4 regions of the Sodalis glossinidius str. 'morsitans' genome follow, and region 3 is predicted to be linked to each of the others. Evidence: predicted binding sites of a transcription regulator. Region 3 holds the regulator's gene; each other region holds the start of a gene.

Region 1 (4,214 bases), 550 kb from region 3:
GCGAAGGCCGCATCGATATCATCCCTGTCGATGCCTTTTTGCAACAGCTCCATGCGGATACGCTGTTCGCCATAGCCTTGTTTACTACGCCGGCTGACATATCGCCGGGCAAAACGCCCGTCGTCAAGCCAGTCATGCTCGTGACAGTAGGTGAGCCTGGTTAATCTCTTCCTGGCTTACCGCCTGCACGGGTTGCGCGTCCGGACGCTCACGAAAGCGGCGGCGCGCAACCGGCGGTATCGCCAGCTTACGCTGCAGCCCGGCTTCGCTGTGATCGCGGCGGGACAATAGCCCCAAGCCCGGTCAAGAAGGAAGGCCACCGCGTCAGCGACCTCGCGTCGCGGCCGGAACCGCCGTTTTCACTGCCGGTAGGTTAAAACTCTTCATTGCTCTCGCTAGCGCCTTCATCCTCACTTTCCACGTCGCTGACCAGGCTGTTGCCTTCAGCGCTGTGCAGCAACATGTCGCGCAGCTTTTTGTCCAGCTCAGCCGCCACCTCGGGATGATCCTTCAAGAAGCTGCAGGCATTGGCTTTGCCCTGGCCGATCTTCTCGCCGTTGTAGCTGTACCAGGCGCCGGCTTTCTCAATTAGCTTGTGCTTGACGCCCAAATCAACCAATTCACCGCGAATATTGATACCTTCGCCGTACATGATCTGGAATTCGGCCTGTTTAAACGGCGCGGCAACTTTGTTCTTCACGACTTTGACGCGGGTTTCACTGCCCACCACCACATCGCCTTCTTTTACCGAGCCGATACGACGGATATCCAGGCGAACCGACGCGTAAAACTTAAGCGCATTACCGCCGGTGGTGGTTTCCGGATTGCCGAACATGACGCCGATCTTCATACGGATCTGGTTGATGAAAATCAGGAGTGTGTTGGCGTTTTTCAGGTTGCCCGCCAGTTTCCGCATCGCCTGGCTCATCATACGGGCGGCCAGCCCCATATGGGAATCGCCGATTTCGCCCTCGATTTCTGCTTTCGGCGTCAGCGCTGCCACGGAGTCGACGATGATGACGTCTACCGCGCCGGAGCGGGTCAAGGCGTCACAGATTTCCAGCGCCTGTTCGCCGGTATCCGGCTGGGAGCACAGCAGATTGTCGATATCGACGCCCAGCTTTTTGGCATAGATGGGATCCAGGGCGTGTTCAGCATCGATAAAGGCGCAGGTTTTGACTTCACGCTGCGCCGCGGCGATGACCTGCAGGGTCAGGGTCGTTTTACCCGATGATTCCGGGCCGTAGATTTCGACGATGCGGCCCATGGGAAGCCCACCGGCGCCCAACGCTATATCCAGAGACAGAGAACCTGTGGAGATCGTTTCAACATCCATGGAGCGATCTTCACCCAGACGCATGATCGAGCCCTTGCCGAATTGCTTTTCAATCTGGCCCAGTGCTGCCGCTAACGCCTTTTGTTTATTCTCATCAATAGCCATTTCAACTCCTATCAAGCGGGGAGCGACATCGCCACCCTCTTTCGCCAACGATATGTACCGGCGGTACTCAGTGCTAATTATACTGTATAATTGTACAGTATCAAGCGGATTTTTAGAGAAAAGTGGCAAGCAGCGTGGTCAGCGCGAAATGCACCGCCTGACGACGTACTGCCTCCCTATCGCCCTCGAAATGCATAAGCTGGGAAAAAGGCTCCCCGTTTGCAGCGGCGAAGCCGAACCAGACCGCACCGACCGGTTTTTCGATCGTGCCGCCGTCGGGGCCGGCAATACCGCTTATCGCCACCGCATAGTCGGCGGACGCGGCGCGAAGCGCGCCGGAAACCATCTCCAGCACGACCGTGTCGCTTACCGCACCGTGCTGCTCAAGTGTTTTGGGCTGCACGCCGAGCAGATCGATTTTTGCCTGATTGCCGTAAGTAACAAAGCCGCGCTCGAACCAGCCAGCGCTGCCGGAAACATCGGTAATGGTCTGGCAACCCAACCGCCGGTGCACGACTCGGCGCAGGTAATGAATGTGTTGTCCCGTTTGAGCGCCGCGCCCAGCCGCGCGCTGAGCACATAGAGTTCGCTGTCGTTTATTATCATTTTATCCTGAGCCCCTATCGACCTACCGCGATCGTGCAGACAGGGCGGCCCGGCTGTCAATAGGTGTTTATGAAGGACGTATTCCAACTTTAGCCTGCGGGCTGCCGCTACGCGCGCCCTTGTCACGATTCACGCTATGCACTACAGTTGCAAACGTACGGAGATTGTATAACTAAACGCAATGACTAATGACATAAAATGCTTTAGCCCTGAAAGTAAAATAGTTTAGCATTGCCGGCTCTCGAAGCGATATTCGCCTCTCTTCACGGTCTTTTCAGGAATAATCATGAAAAAAATAACTTTGGCACTGTTATTCAGTACCCTCGCATTTACCGCAGCGCAGGCAGTGGCCGCCGACGATTTGGCGGCCATTAAATCCTCTGGTACCATTACCTTCGGTACCGAAGGAACTTATGCGCCCTACACTTTTCACGATGAGATCGACAAACTGGTCGGCTTCGATGTTGACCTGGGCCGCGCAGTGGCTCAGAAGCTGGGCGTCAAGGCCAAGTTTATCGAAGGTCGCTGGGACGGTCTCATTGCCGGTCTGGACGGTAAACGTTACGACGCGGTAATTAATCAGGTAGGCATTACGCCGGAGCGACAGGCGAAATATGATTTCTCCAAGCCTTATATCGATTCCAAGGTGGTGTTGATAACCCGCGACGACAATACCACGATTAAAAACTTCAGCGATCTGAAAGGCCAGAAATCCGCGCAAAGTCTGACCAGCAATTATTCCCAGCTTGCCAGCAAATATGGCGCCGATATAGTGCCGACTGATAGCTTTACGCAATCGATCGGTCTGGTTATAACCGGCCGCGCGGCCGCTACGTTCAATGATAATTTGTCGTTCCTGGATTTCAAAAAACACCAGCCGAATGTCAAAGTGAAAGTCGCCGCTTCTGAACCCGCCAATGCGCCGTCAGGCATTTTAGTGCGTAAAAACCAAACCGCGCTGGTGGACGCCATTAATAAAGCCCTGGATGAAATTAAAGTCGACGGCACGTATAAAACTATTTCGCTGCGCTATTTCGGCCAGGACGTTTCTCAGTAATTTTTTTCGGGAGTCACACCGATGCCGCCATGGCTGCAATTGATGTACGACTCCTTTTGGCGTTTGTTTACAGCCGGGCTAATGTTTACCCTGCCGCTGGCTCTGCTGTCATTTGTCGGCGGCCTGGTGCTGGGGTTTCTGGTGGCGCTGGTTCGTTTGTATGGCCCGCAACCGCTGAAAGGGATCGCTGATTTTTATGTCTGGGTTATCCGGGGAACACCGCTGCTGGTGCAGCTGTTTTTGATTTTCTATGGTCTGCCGAGCGCAGGCGTCACCCTCGACGCTTTTCCAGCGGCGCTTATTGGATTTACCTTGAGCGTCGGCGCTTATGGCTCGGAAATCATCCGCGGCGCTATTGTTTCGGTGCCCAAGGCACAATGGGAAGCCGCCTGGGCTATCGGGATGAATTCAACTCAGGCGATGCGCAGGGTTATTTTGCCCCAGTCGGTATTTGTTTCTATACCTCCTCTGGCCAATTCGTTTATCTCGTTGATAAAAGACACATCGCTGGCGGCGGTGATTACTGTGCCGGAAATGTTTCTGGCCGCGCAACGCATTGTGTCAGTGACCTATGAGCCGTTAATTCTTTATATCGAAGCGGCGGCAATTTATCTGCTGTTCAGTACGGTGCTCAGCAAAGTGCAAAATCGTCTTGAGGTCTATTTCCGCCGCTACGAATAATGGCGTTCACGACAGTGGATGCAGCCAACCTTCTCCTCCGGCCGGTTTATGGGATCGCAACGGGCGCCTTCGCAAGGCGCCCGTTTTCTGTCCCGCTAGCCGCCGAGCCGTGCCTGCTTCACCGCATTGCCCAGTTGCCATGGCGTATTGGGTATTGGGTATTGGGTATTGGGTATTGGGTATTGGGTATTGGGTATTGTGATTGTGATTGTAGCGGGTAATGACATAAAAGTTGGGTAGCCCGTACCAGTACTGATAGCGGGTGCCGATATCCAGCCGCAGCAGGCTGGCCTGCTGTTCATCCCCAAGCGGCTCGAGGGGCGACAGCCCCGCGGTGGAGAGCGTCACCAGCGTATAACGGGTATCATAGCCATTCTGTAGCCAGGGCGCCTGACCGTTGGCGGGTACCGCGACCTTACCGCCCGGCAC
Region 2 (4,214 bases), 650 kb from region 3:
CCCACTGAGATACGCGATGCTCTGAGCGGCGAATTGATTCGACAGGGCTGATTATAACCGGAGTGTCACCATGGATACCTTTGCCGTTTTTGGTAATCCGATTAACCATAGTCGTTCACCGCGCATCCATGCGCTATTTGTCGCCGAGACAGGTATAACCCATCCTTACGGTCGGGTACTGGCGCCGCTGGATGGCTTTGAGCAAACGCTGCGGCAGTTTTTCGACGCGGGCGGCTTGGGGGCGAATATTACCCTGCCGTTTAAAGAACGTGCGTTTTCGCTATGCGATCAACTCACCGAGCGAGGCGCTTTGGCGGGGGCGGTGAATACCATCAAGAAACAGCCGGACGGTTCCTTGCTGGGGGACAATACCGACGGCATTGGTCTGGTCAGCGATTTGCAGCGTCTCGATCTACTGCGCCAGGACAGCCGAGTTCTGTTAGTAGGTGTCGGCGGCGCGGCGCGGGGCGTGGTCCTGCCGCTGCTGGCCTACGGCTGCAAAGTGGTGCTGACTAACCGCACTTTTCCGCGCGCGCAGAAGCTGGTCGGGTTTTATCACCATGTGGGCGATATTAGCGCGCTGCCGCTGGAGCGCCTGGGCACGCCGGATTATGATCTGATTATTAACGCGACTTCCACCGGTGTGCAGGGCAGTATCCCGCCGCTGCCGGCATCGCTCATTACATCATCGGTCTGTTGCTATGACATGTATTACCAACAAGGCGATACGCCGTTCATCACCTGGTGCCGTCGGCAGGGCTCGCTGCGCTGCGCCGATGGCCTCGGTATGCTGGTGGGCCAGGCGGCCTCGTCTTTTTTGCTGTGGCATGGTGTTTTACCCTCAGTTTTGCCGGTGTTGGAAACGTTGCGCGCGGAGCTGAGTGCATGAACCAGGCGATCCATTTTCCCGATCTTGAACAATGGGATGACGAGCGTCAAAGCATGTGTTTTCCGGCGTTGGTGAGCGGCATGCGCGTGGAGTGCCAGGTTAGTGCAGGCTGGTTATATAACCGGTTTGTCTCTGAGACTAATGGTGCTACTCCTCTGGTGATCTTCCATCAGCACCGCCTGGACGTAGAGGATGCAATCGAAACACTTATTGCTCAGGGGGCCGACCTCGACGGTCCATTTTGTTTATCGTAACGCAATGGCCCACGCCCATGCTATTGCCAGATTGCGACCCCGATGATTTCCTTTATGACAGCGCGCCGAAGAAAACGTCAGGGTAAAACCTCATGATCGGGTTCCTTCGGCGTGCGACCGCTCTTCATCCGCCTGCATAAGGTAGTTATCCTTCCACTGTACATAATTATTGACCGAGTAAATGAGATTGCCGATCTCAACAGGAGTCAGACGGCGTATTCGCCGCGCCGGACTGCCAAAATAGAGATAGCCACTGTGTAGACGTTTGCCGGACGCCACCAGGCTGCCGGCACCAATGATGACTTCATCCTCTACAACGGCGCCGTCTAAAATAATGCTCCCCATTCCAACCAGAACACGATTGCCAATAGTGCAGCCATGCAACATGGCTTTATGCCCTACTGTGACCTCCTCGCCGATGATCAGGGGACGGCCCGTCGGGTTACGCTCGGAGCAATGGGTAACGTGCAACACGCAACCGTCCTGAATGTTGGTACGCGCACCGATCTGCACGCGATTGACGTCGCCGCGAATAGCGGCCAGCGGCCAAATGCTGACATCGTCGCCGAGGGTGACATGGCCGATGACCACGCTGCTGGGATCGATCATGATCCGCTGGCCGAGCTGGGGGGAGGTACCTCGGTAAGGACGCAACGGTTCAACGTGTTGTAGCATGATTGGGATCCTTTTGTGGTGTGCTGGATAGACTGTATCGTCTCAAAAGTGCTCATGACAACCTTTCGCCGACCGCCATTTGCCGTTTTTGCGCAGACGATCGCTTAAGATCAAAGCGGAAAAAAATAAACAGTCAGCGGCAAAAGATCAAAAAAGGCTTGTGCAATAAATTCTGATCCTTATGATGCGCCTCCATCGACCGGTCATGTGAACATCATCACGGTGAACGGAAGGGTTCAGAAACAGGCGAAACTGCTTGACACTGAATGAGGAAGGCGTAATATGCGCCACCCGTGCGGGTCGAGAAAACAGCCGGCACTGCTCTTTAACAATTTATCAGACAATCTGTGTGGGCACTCACAAGACGATATCGACATACCGAAATATCAAGTCTTGAAGAGTGAACAACAAATATTCATATGAATACCAGTTTTGATTCTTTGAGCATCAAGCTTTTAATTGAAGAGTTTGATCATGGCTCAGATTGAACGCTGGCGGCAGGCCTAACACATGCAAGTCGAGCGGCAGCGGAAAGAAGCTTGCTTCTTTGCCGGCGAGCGGCGGACGGGTGAGTAATGTCTGGGGATCTGCCCGATGGAGGGGGATAACTACTGGAAACGGTAGCTAATACCGCATAACGTCGCAAGACTAAAGTGGGGGACCTTCGGGCCTCACACCATCGGATGAACCCAGATGGGATTAGCTAGTAGGTGGGGTAATGGCTCACCTAGGCGACGATCCCTAGCTGGTCTGAGAGGATGACCAGCCACACTGGAACTGAGACACGGTCCAGACTCCTACGGGAGGCAGCAGTGGGGAATATTGCACAATGGGGGAAACCCTGATGCAGCCATGCCGCGTGTGTGAAGAAGGCCTTCGGGTTGTAAAGCACTTTCAGCGGGGAAGAAGGCGTTAGCGTTAACAGCGCTATCGATTGACGTTACCTGCAGAAGAAGCACCGGCTAACTCCGTGCCAGCAGCCGCGGTAATACGGAGGGTGCAAGCGTTAATCGGAATTACTGGGCGTAAAGCGTACGCAGGCGGTCTGTTAAGTCAGATGTGAAATCCCCGGGCTTAACCTGGGAACTGCATTTGAAACTGGCAGGCTAGAGTCTCGTAGAGGGGGGTAGAATTCCAGGTGTAGCGGTGAAATGCGTAGAGATCTGGAGGAATACCGGTGGCGAAGGCGGCCCCCTGGACGAAGACTGACGCTCAGGTACGAAAGCGTGGGGAGCAAACAGGATTAGATACCCTGGTAGTCCACGCTGTAAACGATGTCGATTTGAAGGTTGTGGCCTTGAGCTGTGGCTTTCGGAGCTAACGCGTTAAATCGACCGCCTGGGGAGTACGGCCGCAAGGTTAAAACTCAAATGAATTGACGGGGGCCCGCACAAGCGGTGGAGCATGTGGTTTAATTCGATGCAACGCGAAGAACCTTACCTACTCTTGACATCCAGAGAACTTGGCAGAGATGCCTTGGTGCCTTCGGGAGCTCTGAGACAGGTGCTGCATGGCTGTCGTCAGCTCGTGTTGTGAAATGTTGGGTTAAGTCCCGCAACGAGCGCAACCCTTATCCTTTGTTGCCAGCGATTTGGTCGGGAACTCAAAGGAGACTGCCGGTGATAAACCGGAGGAAGGTGGGGATGACGTCAAGTCATCATGGCCCTTACGAGTAGGGCTACACACGTGCTACAATGGCGCATACAAAGAGAAGCGATCTCGCGAGAGTCAGCGGACCTCACAAAGTGCGTCGTAGTCCGGATTGGAGTCTGCAACTCGACTCCATGAAGTCGGAATCGCTAGTAATCGTGGATCAGAATGCCACGGTGAATACGTTCCTGGGCCTTGTACACACCGCCCGTCACACCATGGGAGTGGGTTGCAAAAGAAGTAGGTAGCTTAACCTTCGGGAGGGCGCTTACCACTTTGTGATTCATGACTGGGGTGAAGTCGTAACAAGGTAACCGTAGGGGAACCTGCGGTTGGATCACCTCCTTACCTAAGCGATACGTTGAGTGACGTGTCCACACAGATTGTCTGATAATTGTCACGAGCAAGAAAAACCTGCTATAGGCTTGTAGCTCAGGTGGTTAGAGCGCACCCCTGATAAGGGTGAGGTCGGTGGTTCAAGTCCACTCAGGCCTACCAGTTCTGCTTATTTCCGTGGGTTCCCGTGATGAGGAGGGCAGCATGTTGCCGACAGGCGGCATGAGAGGCTGTGCGTCAGGGGGGCGAAGAAGGCGAGACTGGCTGTCGTACTGTAACGTCGCGGTGCGGTATCGGGTTTACCGGCAGGTAAACGGTATCGTCGCGGGTGAGCGACGGCATATGCAAGGTAAACGACTTGGGGCTATAGCTCAGCTGGGAGAGCGCCTGCTTTGCACGCAGGAGGTCAG
Region 3 (4,214 bases):
GATGGGGATGCCGTGCTTGTAGCCGAAGGATTCAAACACCATGGTCAGTTCCCGCTCGCGCTTGCCTAGCATGCGGGTACGCAGCATTTCGGCCAGTTCATGCACCGACATCTCCGAGGTGTCGATCACCAGATCGGCGCGTGAACGCAGAGGCTCAAGCAGCGAGTCCTCTTCATCAATGGCGCTTTCCAGCGATAGGTTGAGGGCGGAGAGCGGATGCAGCCGGCGGGTGTCGCTATAGCGGCGGATGAGGGTATTGCGATCGGCGTCCAGAAACAGCAACTGCGGGGCAAAGGCCTGCGGCAGGTTATCCATGGCCTGTTCAAAAATCTCCGGCGATTCGGGCATATTGCGTACGTCAATGCTCACCGCAGCGGAGATATTGCTCGCCGCCAGCGCGCTGGCCAACTGAGGCAGCAACACCACCGGCAGGTTATCAACGCAGTAAAAGCCCATGTCCTCCAGCGCGCGCAGCGCAACGGATTTACCTGAACCTGATCGACCGCTGACTATCATCAGCACCATGACGATACACCCCTCTGCCTTGCTTATTCATCCCCTGGCGATGCGGCCATGCTTCGCCCAACCTATCCTGCTTTCAGGACGGCGCCGCGGCGTCAGTCGCCGTCTTCCGTTTCGGTCATGATTTGATACAGCTCCTCATCGCTTTGCGCGGCGCGCAAACGGCGGCAGACGGTTTTATCCGCCAACCGCTTGGCCACAAGCGAAAGGGTGTGCAAATGGACTTTGCACTGCTCTGCCGGCACCAGCAGCGCGAACAGCAGGTCCACTGGCTGATTATCGATGGCATCAAACGCGATGGGTTGTTCGAGCTGGATAAAGACCCCGACCGCGCGCAGCGTGTCTTCTTCCAGCTTACCATGCGGAATGGCGATGCCGTTGCCGATACCGGTACTGCCCATGCGCTCGCGCGTCAATACGGCGTCAAACACCACTTGCGGCGCCAGGTTAAGTTGTTTCGCCGCCAGTTCGCTGATAATTTCCAGCGCTCTTTTCTTGCTCTGGCAGTGGACGTCGCTACGGGTACATTCAATGTTTAACACTGAATCGATTTGCATTGCTGTATCGTTAGTCATTTCGGGTCACTTAGGCGCTGGTTAACCTTTAAGACTCATCGGCCCGTTACCGTAGGGATAACGAGCCGATGTGAGGTTTAGGTAGCGTTGTCGGCTACGGTTAAATTAATATTGTTTCAGCTTCTCTTTATGCTTGTTCAACTGCCGCGTGAGCTTATCGATTAATAAATCGATGGCGGCGTACATATCATCCGCTTCCGCAGTCGCGTGCAGCTCACCACCGTTGAGATGCACCGTCGCTTCGGCAATCTTCTGAACTTTCTCGACCTTCAGGACAATATAGACCTGATTGATGCGATCGAAGAACTGTTCCAGCTTCGAGAATTTAGTTGTTACAAATTCCCGTAAGGCGTCGGTGATGTCAACATGTTGTCCGGTAATGTTCAGCTGCATAGTGTCTTCCTTCTCTGTAGAGGTCAAACCAATTGTTTTCGCTGGTTCGACGGCGGTATGGATAAAGACTCTCGGTACTTCGCTACGGTACGCCGCGCCACCATGATACCCTGCTCGGAAAGCAAGTCGGTGAGCTTACTGTCGCTAAGCGGCTTTGCCGGGTTTTCCGCGGCGATTAATTTTTTCACCAGCGCGCGGATAGCCGTGGAGGACGCTTCGCCTCCCCCTTCGGTATTGACGTAGCTGGAGAAAAAATATTTCAATTCAAAGATGCCGCGTGGACTTTGCAGATATTTCTGCATGGTGATGCGCGAAATCGTAGACTCGTGCATATCCACCGCCTGGGCGATATCCGCCAGCACCATTGGCCGCATAAACTCTTCCCCCTGTTCAAAGAACGCCATCTGCCGCTCGACAATGCAGTGAGTCACCTTCAGCAGCGTTTCATTGCGGCTTTCCAGGCTTTTAATCAGCCAGCGCGCCTCCTGCAAATGGCTGCGGATAAACTGACCGTCCGCATCGTTGCGGGTGTTGCTGCCCAGGGCCGCGTACTGCTGATTGATGCGCAGCGCGGGAATGCTGTCGGTATTGAGTTCCACCACCCAGTGGTTTTGCAGTTTGCGCACCAGCACGTCGGGAATCACATACTGCGACTCGCCGGTATTGATGGACTGCCCCGGACGCGGATCCAGCGACTGAATCAGCGCTATGGCCGGTTTCAGGACATCCTCTTTCAGCTTAGTCGAACGTAGCAGGGTGCGGAAATCATGGCTGCTCAGCAGACTGAGATAATCTCTGACGATGAGCCGCGCCTCATTGAGATAAGGCAGATCGGCCGCAAACTGCGAGAGCTGAATCATCAGGCAGTCGCGCAGATCCCGTGCCGCCACGCCGACCGGATCGAAGCGCTGGATGCGTTTTAGTACCGCTTCCACCTCGTCCAGGGTGACGTTTTCATCGCCGATGCTGTCGAGAATATCGTCCAGCGGCACCGTCAGATAGCCGGTGTCGTCCACGGCGTCGACGATGGAGGTGGCGATCGCTCTATCAGTATCGGAAAAGGGAGTAAGCTCCACCTGCCACATGAGGTAGTTTTGCAGGGTCTGGGTGGTTTCACCCTGATAGACGGGCAATTCTTCGTCGCGATAGTCGGTACCGGTGCCGGAGGGCGTCCCGGCGGAGTACATCTCGTCCCAGGTGGCGTCCAGCGGCAGCTCTTCCGGCATGTCCTTTTGTTCCATCGCTTCGCGGGTGTCGAGCGACTCGCTGTCGGGCGCGTTGTGCGCGTCGACCTCGTCATGCAAATCGGCCTGTTCAAGAAAGGGGTTACTTTCCAGCGCCGTCTGAATTTCCTGCTGGAGTTCAAGCGTGGACAATTGCAACAGACGGATGGCCTGTTGCAACTGCGGGGTCATGGCTAACTGCTGACTCAGCCTGAGTTGTAAACCTTGCTTCATAAAATGCGTCAACTATCCTCACGAACCACGGTGGTAACGCCACCTTATCAGAGGCGGAACTCTTCGCCCAGATAAACCCGTTTGACCTGCTCGTCGAGCATGACGTCGGCCGGGGAGCCGTGGGCGATGAGCTTGCCCTGGCTGACGATATAGGCTCGTTCGCACACGTCGAGCGTCTCTCGCACGTTGTGGTCGGTGATGAGCACGCCAAGGCCGCTGTCGCGCAAATGTTCGATGATTTTTTTGATATCGATGACGGAAATCGGATCGACTCCGGCAAAAGGTTCGTCAAGCAGGATGAATTTGGGGTTGGCGGCGAGCGCCCGCGCGATCTCTACCCGGCGTCGTTCACCGCCGGACAGCGACTGGCCGAGGTTGTTGCGCAAATGACTGATATGGAACTCTTCCATCAGCTCTTTCGCGCGGTCGTTACGCTGTTCACGGGTGAGATCCTGGCGAATTTGCAGCACCGCCATCAGATTGTCGAACACGCTCAGGCGGCGGAAGATCGAGGCCTCCTGCGGCAGATAGCCGATTCCGCGGCGGGCGCGGGTATGCAGCGGCAGGAGGCTGATATCGTCATCATCAATGACAATCCGGCCGGCGTCGCGGGGGATGATGCCCACCACCATATAAAACGTGGTGGTTTTGCCCGCCCCGTTAGGCCCCAGCAATCCCACAATCTCGCCAGAGCTTACCTTCAGGCTGACGTCTTCCACCACGCGGCGCTCTTTATAGGCTTTAGCCAAATTTTCTGCGATTAATGTTGCCATGGATCCTATACCCGATTATTTCGCCGGCGCTTTGGCGCCGCTTTTATCCTGCAGCTGCGCCGGTACCAGCACGGTGGTGACCTGTTTGCCTTTATCGCTGAACACCTCCATCCGCTGTTTCTTGACCAAATAGGTAATGCGATCGCCTTTCACGTTGCTGTCCAACTGCTCCAGATAGGCATTGCCCGTCAGAATCACCAGATCGTTGGTGGTTTCGTAACGCACCTTCTGCGAATGACCGCGCACCGGCTTGCCGTCGTCCTGCAGTTGATAGAAAGTGACTGGATTACCGTAGCTTTCCACGACTTCGTTACCGTCCTTTCCGTCGGGGCGGGTGATGACGACCTTGTCGGCGCGAATGTCGATTGAACCGCGCTTGACCACGACCTCACCGGTGAAGGTCACGGTATTGGTCGCCATATCTACCGCCTGCTGCGCGGAGTCGATATGAATCGGCTGCTGATTGTCGCTGGCCAGCGCCAGCGCCTGCGCGC
Region 4 (4,214 bases), 670 kb from region 3:
TCATCATCATCGATGAATTCCAACGCCTGCTCCAGAGACATCTTGATCGCCGGCACCAGCGTCGTCGCTTCGTCGGTACCGGACGCGCGCATGTTGGTCAGCTTCTTGCCGGTCAGACAGTTCACCGTCAGATCGTTGGAGCGGGTGTGAATACCGATGATCTGGCCTTCGTAAACTTCCGCACCGTGCCCCAGGAACAGGCGACCACGATCCTGCAGGCTGTACAGGGCGTAGGCTACCGCTTTACCCTGACCGTTGGAGATCAACACGCCGTTCTGGCGCTGGCCGATTTCACCGGGACGCACATCGTCGTAGTGACTAAAGGTGGAGTACAAAAGACCGGTTCCCGAGGTCATGGTCAGAAAATCAGTACGGAAACCGATCAAGCCCCGGCTCGGGATCACATAATCCAGACGGATGCGGCCTTTGCCGTCCGGCAGCATGTCGCGCATCTCACCTTTACGGATGCCCATCGCTTCCATGACCGGTCCCTGATGCTGCTCTTCAATATCTAGCGTAACCGATTCAAAAGGTTCCTGTTTAGCGCCATCGACGGTACGGAAAATGACTTTCGGGCGGGAAACGGCGATCTCGAACCCTTCACGACGCATGTTTTCGATAAGCACCGAGAGGTGCAGCTCGCCGCGGCCGGAAACGCGGAAGGTATCCGGATCTTCGGTTTCTTCCACCCGCAACGCCACGTTATGTACCAGCTCTTTGTTCAGACGCTCCAGGATCTGGCGCGAGGTAACGTATTTCCCTTCTTTACCGCAGAACGGCGAGGTGTTGACGCCGAACGACATGGAGACGGTCGGTTCATCGACCGTCAACGGCGGCAGCGCTTCTACCTGAGCCTGATCGCAAAGGGTATCGGAAATATTCAGCTCGCCCAACCCGGTAATCGCGATGATATCGCCGGCTTCGGCCAGTTTGGATTCAATGCGCTGCAGGCCCATATGGCCCAGAACCTGGCCCACTTTACCGTTGCGGCGTTTACCTTCGCTGTCCACCACGGTCACGTTCTGGTGCGGTTTTACCGAGCCGCGCTTGATGCGCCCGACGCCGATAACACCGACATAGCTGTTATAGTCCAGCTGGGAAATCTGCATCTGGAACAGGCCGTCGACGTCAACGTTCGGCGCTTCGACATTTTTCACGATGGATTCAAACAGCGGCGTCATATCGTCGGCCATGTTTTCATGTTCCAGACCGGCAATACCCAGCAGCGCTGATGCGTAGACGATCGGAAAATCAAGCTGCTCGTCGGTGGCGCCCAGATTGACGAACAGATCGAAGACCTGATCCACTACCCAGTCAGGGCGCGCGCCGGGGCGGTCAACTTTGTTGATAACCACGATAGGTTTCAGACCATAAGCGAACGCTTTCTGCGTCACGAAACGGGTCTGGGGCATCGGACCATCCATGGCATCGACCAGCAGCAATACCGAGTCAACCATTGACATTACGCGCTCAACTTCGCCGCCGAAGTCGGCGTGTCCGGGGGTGTCGACGATGTTGATGCGGTAATCGTGCCAGTTGATGGCGGTATTTTTAGCGAGGATGGTAATCCCACGCTCTTTCTCCAAATCGTTGGAGTCCATCACGCGTTCGGTTGCATCGTTACGGTCACCAAGCGTGCCGGATTGTTGCAACAATTTGTCAACCAAGGTAGTTTTACCATGGTCTACGTGCGCGATGATGGCGATGTTACGCAGATTTTCGATCACAACTTTGCCTCAGGCATTAGAGTTAGAAATGGCGCGCTATTGTACACGGATTAGGCGAGGGACTAAACAAGATCCGTCGTTCTTGGCGATTGTGTCTTTTTGCACGCCGCCGCATCCCCTTCCCGGTGCAAAATTCCCTTCCGCCCGGCCACATGCACCAAAATAGTGCCCGCCCTCTCTAAATGCACTACCATGGTTCAATCCGGCCAATCTGGTGCAGTCCGGCGCACCGCAAAAGTCCGCAGCGATGCGTTTTGCGCCGGTTTGGCAATGTTGGCACAGTTTTAGCTATAGACCTTATAAGGCAGAAAATTCAATCCATAGGCGTTCGTTCCACGACGACGACAAGCAACATCCGGGAGAAGGAGAATATGAGTTATGTCCGTTGAACAAGTCATGTCGATGCTTAAAGAACATGAAGTAAAATTCATCGACTTACGTTTCACCGATACCAAAGGTAAAGAGCAGCACGTTACGATCCCTGCGCCGGTCAGCGAAGAAGACGTAAAAGACTTCTTTGAAGAAGGCAAAATGTTCGACGGCTCCTCTATTGGCGGCTGGAAAGGCATTAACGAGTCAGACATGGTGCTGATGCCCGACGCATCCTCCGCCGTCATGGATCCGTTTTATGAAGAGTCGACGCTTATCATCCGCTGCGACATTCTTGAGCCGGCAACCATGCAGGGCTACGATCGCGATCCGCGTTCCATCGCCAAACGTGCCGAAGACTTCTTGAAGTCCTCCGGCATCGCCGATCAGGTCCTGTTTGGACCCGAGCCCGAATTCTTCTTGTTCGACGACATTCGTTTCGGCACCTCCATCTCCGGTTCGCATGTCGCGATCGATGATATTGAAGCGGCCTGGAATACCGGTAAAGCTTACAAAGGCGGCAACAAAGGCCACCGTCCGGGCGTGAAGGGCGGCTATTTCCCGGTTCCGCCGGTCGACTCCTCGCAGGATCTGCGTTCTACCATATGTTTGACCATGGCGGAAATGGGCCTGGTCGTGGAAGCACATCACCACGAAGTGGCAACCGCCGGCCAGAACGAAGTGGCCACCCGCTTCAATACCCTGACTAAAAAAGCTGACGAAATCCAGATTTACAAATACGTCGTTCATAACGTTGCCCACGCGTTCGGCAAAACCGCGACCTTCATGCCGAAACCGATTTTTGGCGATAACGGCTCCGGTATGCACTGCCATATGTCCTTGACCAAAGACGGCAACAACCTGTTCTCCGGCGACAAGTACGGCGGCCTGTCTGAAGCGGCGCTGTTCTACATCGGCGGCGTTATCAAGCATGCAAAAGCCATCAATGCGCTGACCAACCCGACCACCAACTCCTACAAGCGTCTGGTCCCGGGTTATGAAGCACCGGTCATGCTGGCTTACTCCACCCGTAACCGCTCCGCTTCCATCCGTATTCCGGTGGTCGCCAGCCCGAAAGCACGCCGTATCGAAGTTCGCTTCCCGGATCCGGCCGCCAACCCATACCTGGCGTTCTCCGCACTGTTGATGGCCGGCCTGGACGGCATTATCAACAAAATCCATCCCGGCGATGCCATGGATAAAAACCTCTACGATCTGCCGGCGGAAGAAGCCAGCGAAATCCCAACCGTGGCCGGTTCCCTTGAGGAAGCATTGAACACCCTGGATGCGGATCGCGAGTTCCTGACCCGCGGCGGCGTGTTTACCGACGACACTATCGATGCCTATATCGCGCTGCGCACGGAAGAAAACGACCGCGTACGCATAACGCCGCACCCGGTAGAGTTCGAGCTGTATTACAGCGTTTAATCACCCGAGTTTTTTGTTGCCGTGGAAACTTTCAGCCCATCTTCGGATGGGCTTTTTTCTCCACCAAACCTGGCGCGATGCCATGCGCCATCACCGATAATCAAGCGCTTTGCATTAACAGAGTGCGGGAGACTGCTAAATGGCAACCGGCACACTGCCCGAAGCTGGGCAGATCCTTAATTCGTTAATTACCAGTATTTTGCTGCTGGATAATGATCTGGCGGTGCATTACGCTAACCCGGCGGCGCAACAGCTGCTGGCACAAAGCTCGCGTAAGCTGTTCGGCACTCCGCTGCCGGAATTGCTGGGTTATTTTTCCCTCAATGTCGAGCTAATGCGCGAAAGTCTGGACGCAGGACAGGGATTCACCGATAACGAAGTGACGCTGGTGGTAGACGGCAGGGCGCATATCCTGTCGCTGACCGCGCAGCGGCTGCCGGAAGAGACTATTCTGATGGAGCTGGCGCCTATGGATAATCAGCGCCGCCTCAGCCAGGAACAACTGCAGCATGCACAGCAGGTTGCAGCGCGGGATTTGGTGCGCGGCCTCGCCCATGAGATTAAAAATCCCCTTGGCGGCCTTCGCGGCGCCGCGCAGCTGCTGGCCAAAGCACTGCCGGACCCGGCGTTAACGGAATACACCAAGGTGATCATAGAACAGGCCGATCGGTTGCGCAATCTGGTCGACCG

The links. Region 3 encodes sigma-54, which starts transcription at its own class of promoters, with help from an activator protein. Its sites were predicted from a motif close to GTTGGCACANNTTTCGCTNT; they were not measured.
Region 1: SGP1_RS04745 (amino acid ABC transporter substrate-binding protein) is a predicted target of sigma-54. The motif match lies at 2,166-2,185, and genes of this name have one in related genera.
Region 2: SGP1_RS20635 (gamma carbonic anhydrase family protein) is a predicted target of sigma-54. The motif match lies at 2,091-2,110, and genes of this name have one in related genera.
Region 4: glnA (glutamate--ammonia ligase) is a predicted target of sigma-54. The motif match lies at 2,000-2,019, and genes of this name have one in related genera.

Annotation. Positions count from the first base shown of each region.
Region 1 is NC_007712.1:930,466-934,679, reverse strand. Features, by position in the region: gene SGP1_RS32690 (regulatory protein RecX) at 1-53, opposite strand, end outside; gene SGP1_RS32685 (hypothetical protein) at 133-288, opposite strand; gene recA (recombinase RecA) at 374-1,441, opposite strand; partial or broken gene pncC (nicotinamide-nucleotide amidase) at 1,554-2,041, opposite strand; gene SGP1_RS04745 (amino acid ABC transporter substrate-binding protein) at 2,334-3,104, shown strand; gene SGP1_RS04740 (amino acid ABC transporter permease) at 3,126-3,785, shown strand; partial or broken gene mltB (lytic murein transglycosylase B) at 3,792-4,214, opposite strand, start outside.
Region 2 is NC_007712.1:3,900,125-3,904,338, reverse strand. Features, by position in the region: gene SGP1_RS20650 (Sua5/YciO/YrdC/YwlC family protein) at 1-51, shown strand, start outside; gene aroE (shikimate dehydrogenase) at 71-889, shown strand; gene SGP1_RS20640 (DUF1488 domain-containing protein) at 886-1,143, shown strand; gene SGP1_RS20635 (gamma carbonic anhydrase family protein) at 1,234-1,818, opposite strand; rRNA gene SGP1_RS20630 (16S ribosomal RNA) at 2,275-3,816, shown strand; tRNA gene SGP1_RS20625 (tRNA-Ile) at 3,890-3,966, shown strand; tRNA gene SGP1_RS20620 (tRNA-Ala) at 4,165-4,214, shown strand, end outside.
Region 3 is NC_007712.1:377,146-381,359, forward strand. Features, by position in the region: gene rapZ (RNase adapter RapZ) at 1-525, opposite strand, end outside; gene ptsN (PTS IIA-like nitrogen regulatory protein PtsN) at 618-1,097, opposite strand; gene hpf (ribosome hibernation promoting factor) at 1,203-1,490, opposite strand; gene rpoN (RNA polymerase factor sigma-54) at 1,514-2,947, opposite strand; gene lptB (LPS export ABC transporter ATP-binding protein) at 2,995-3,720, opposite strand; gene lptA (lipopolysaccharide ABC transporter substrate-binding protein LptA) at 3,736-4,214, opposite strand, start outside.
Region 4 is NC_007712.1:3,880,711-3,884,924, forward strand. Features, by position in the region: gene typA (translational GTPase TypA) at 1-1,727, opposite strand, end outside; gene glnA (glutamate--ammonia ligase) at 2,106-3,524, shown strand; gene glnL (nitrogen regulation protein NR(II)) at 3,664-4,214, shown strand, end outside.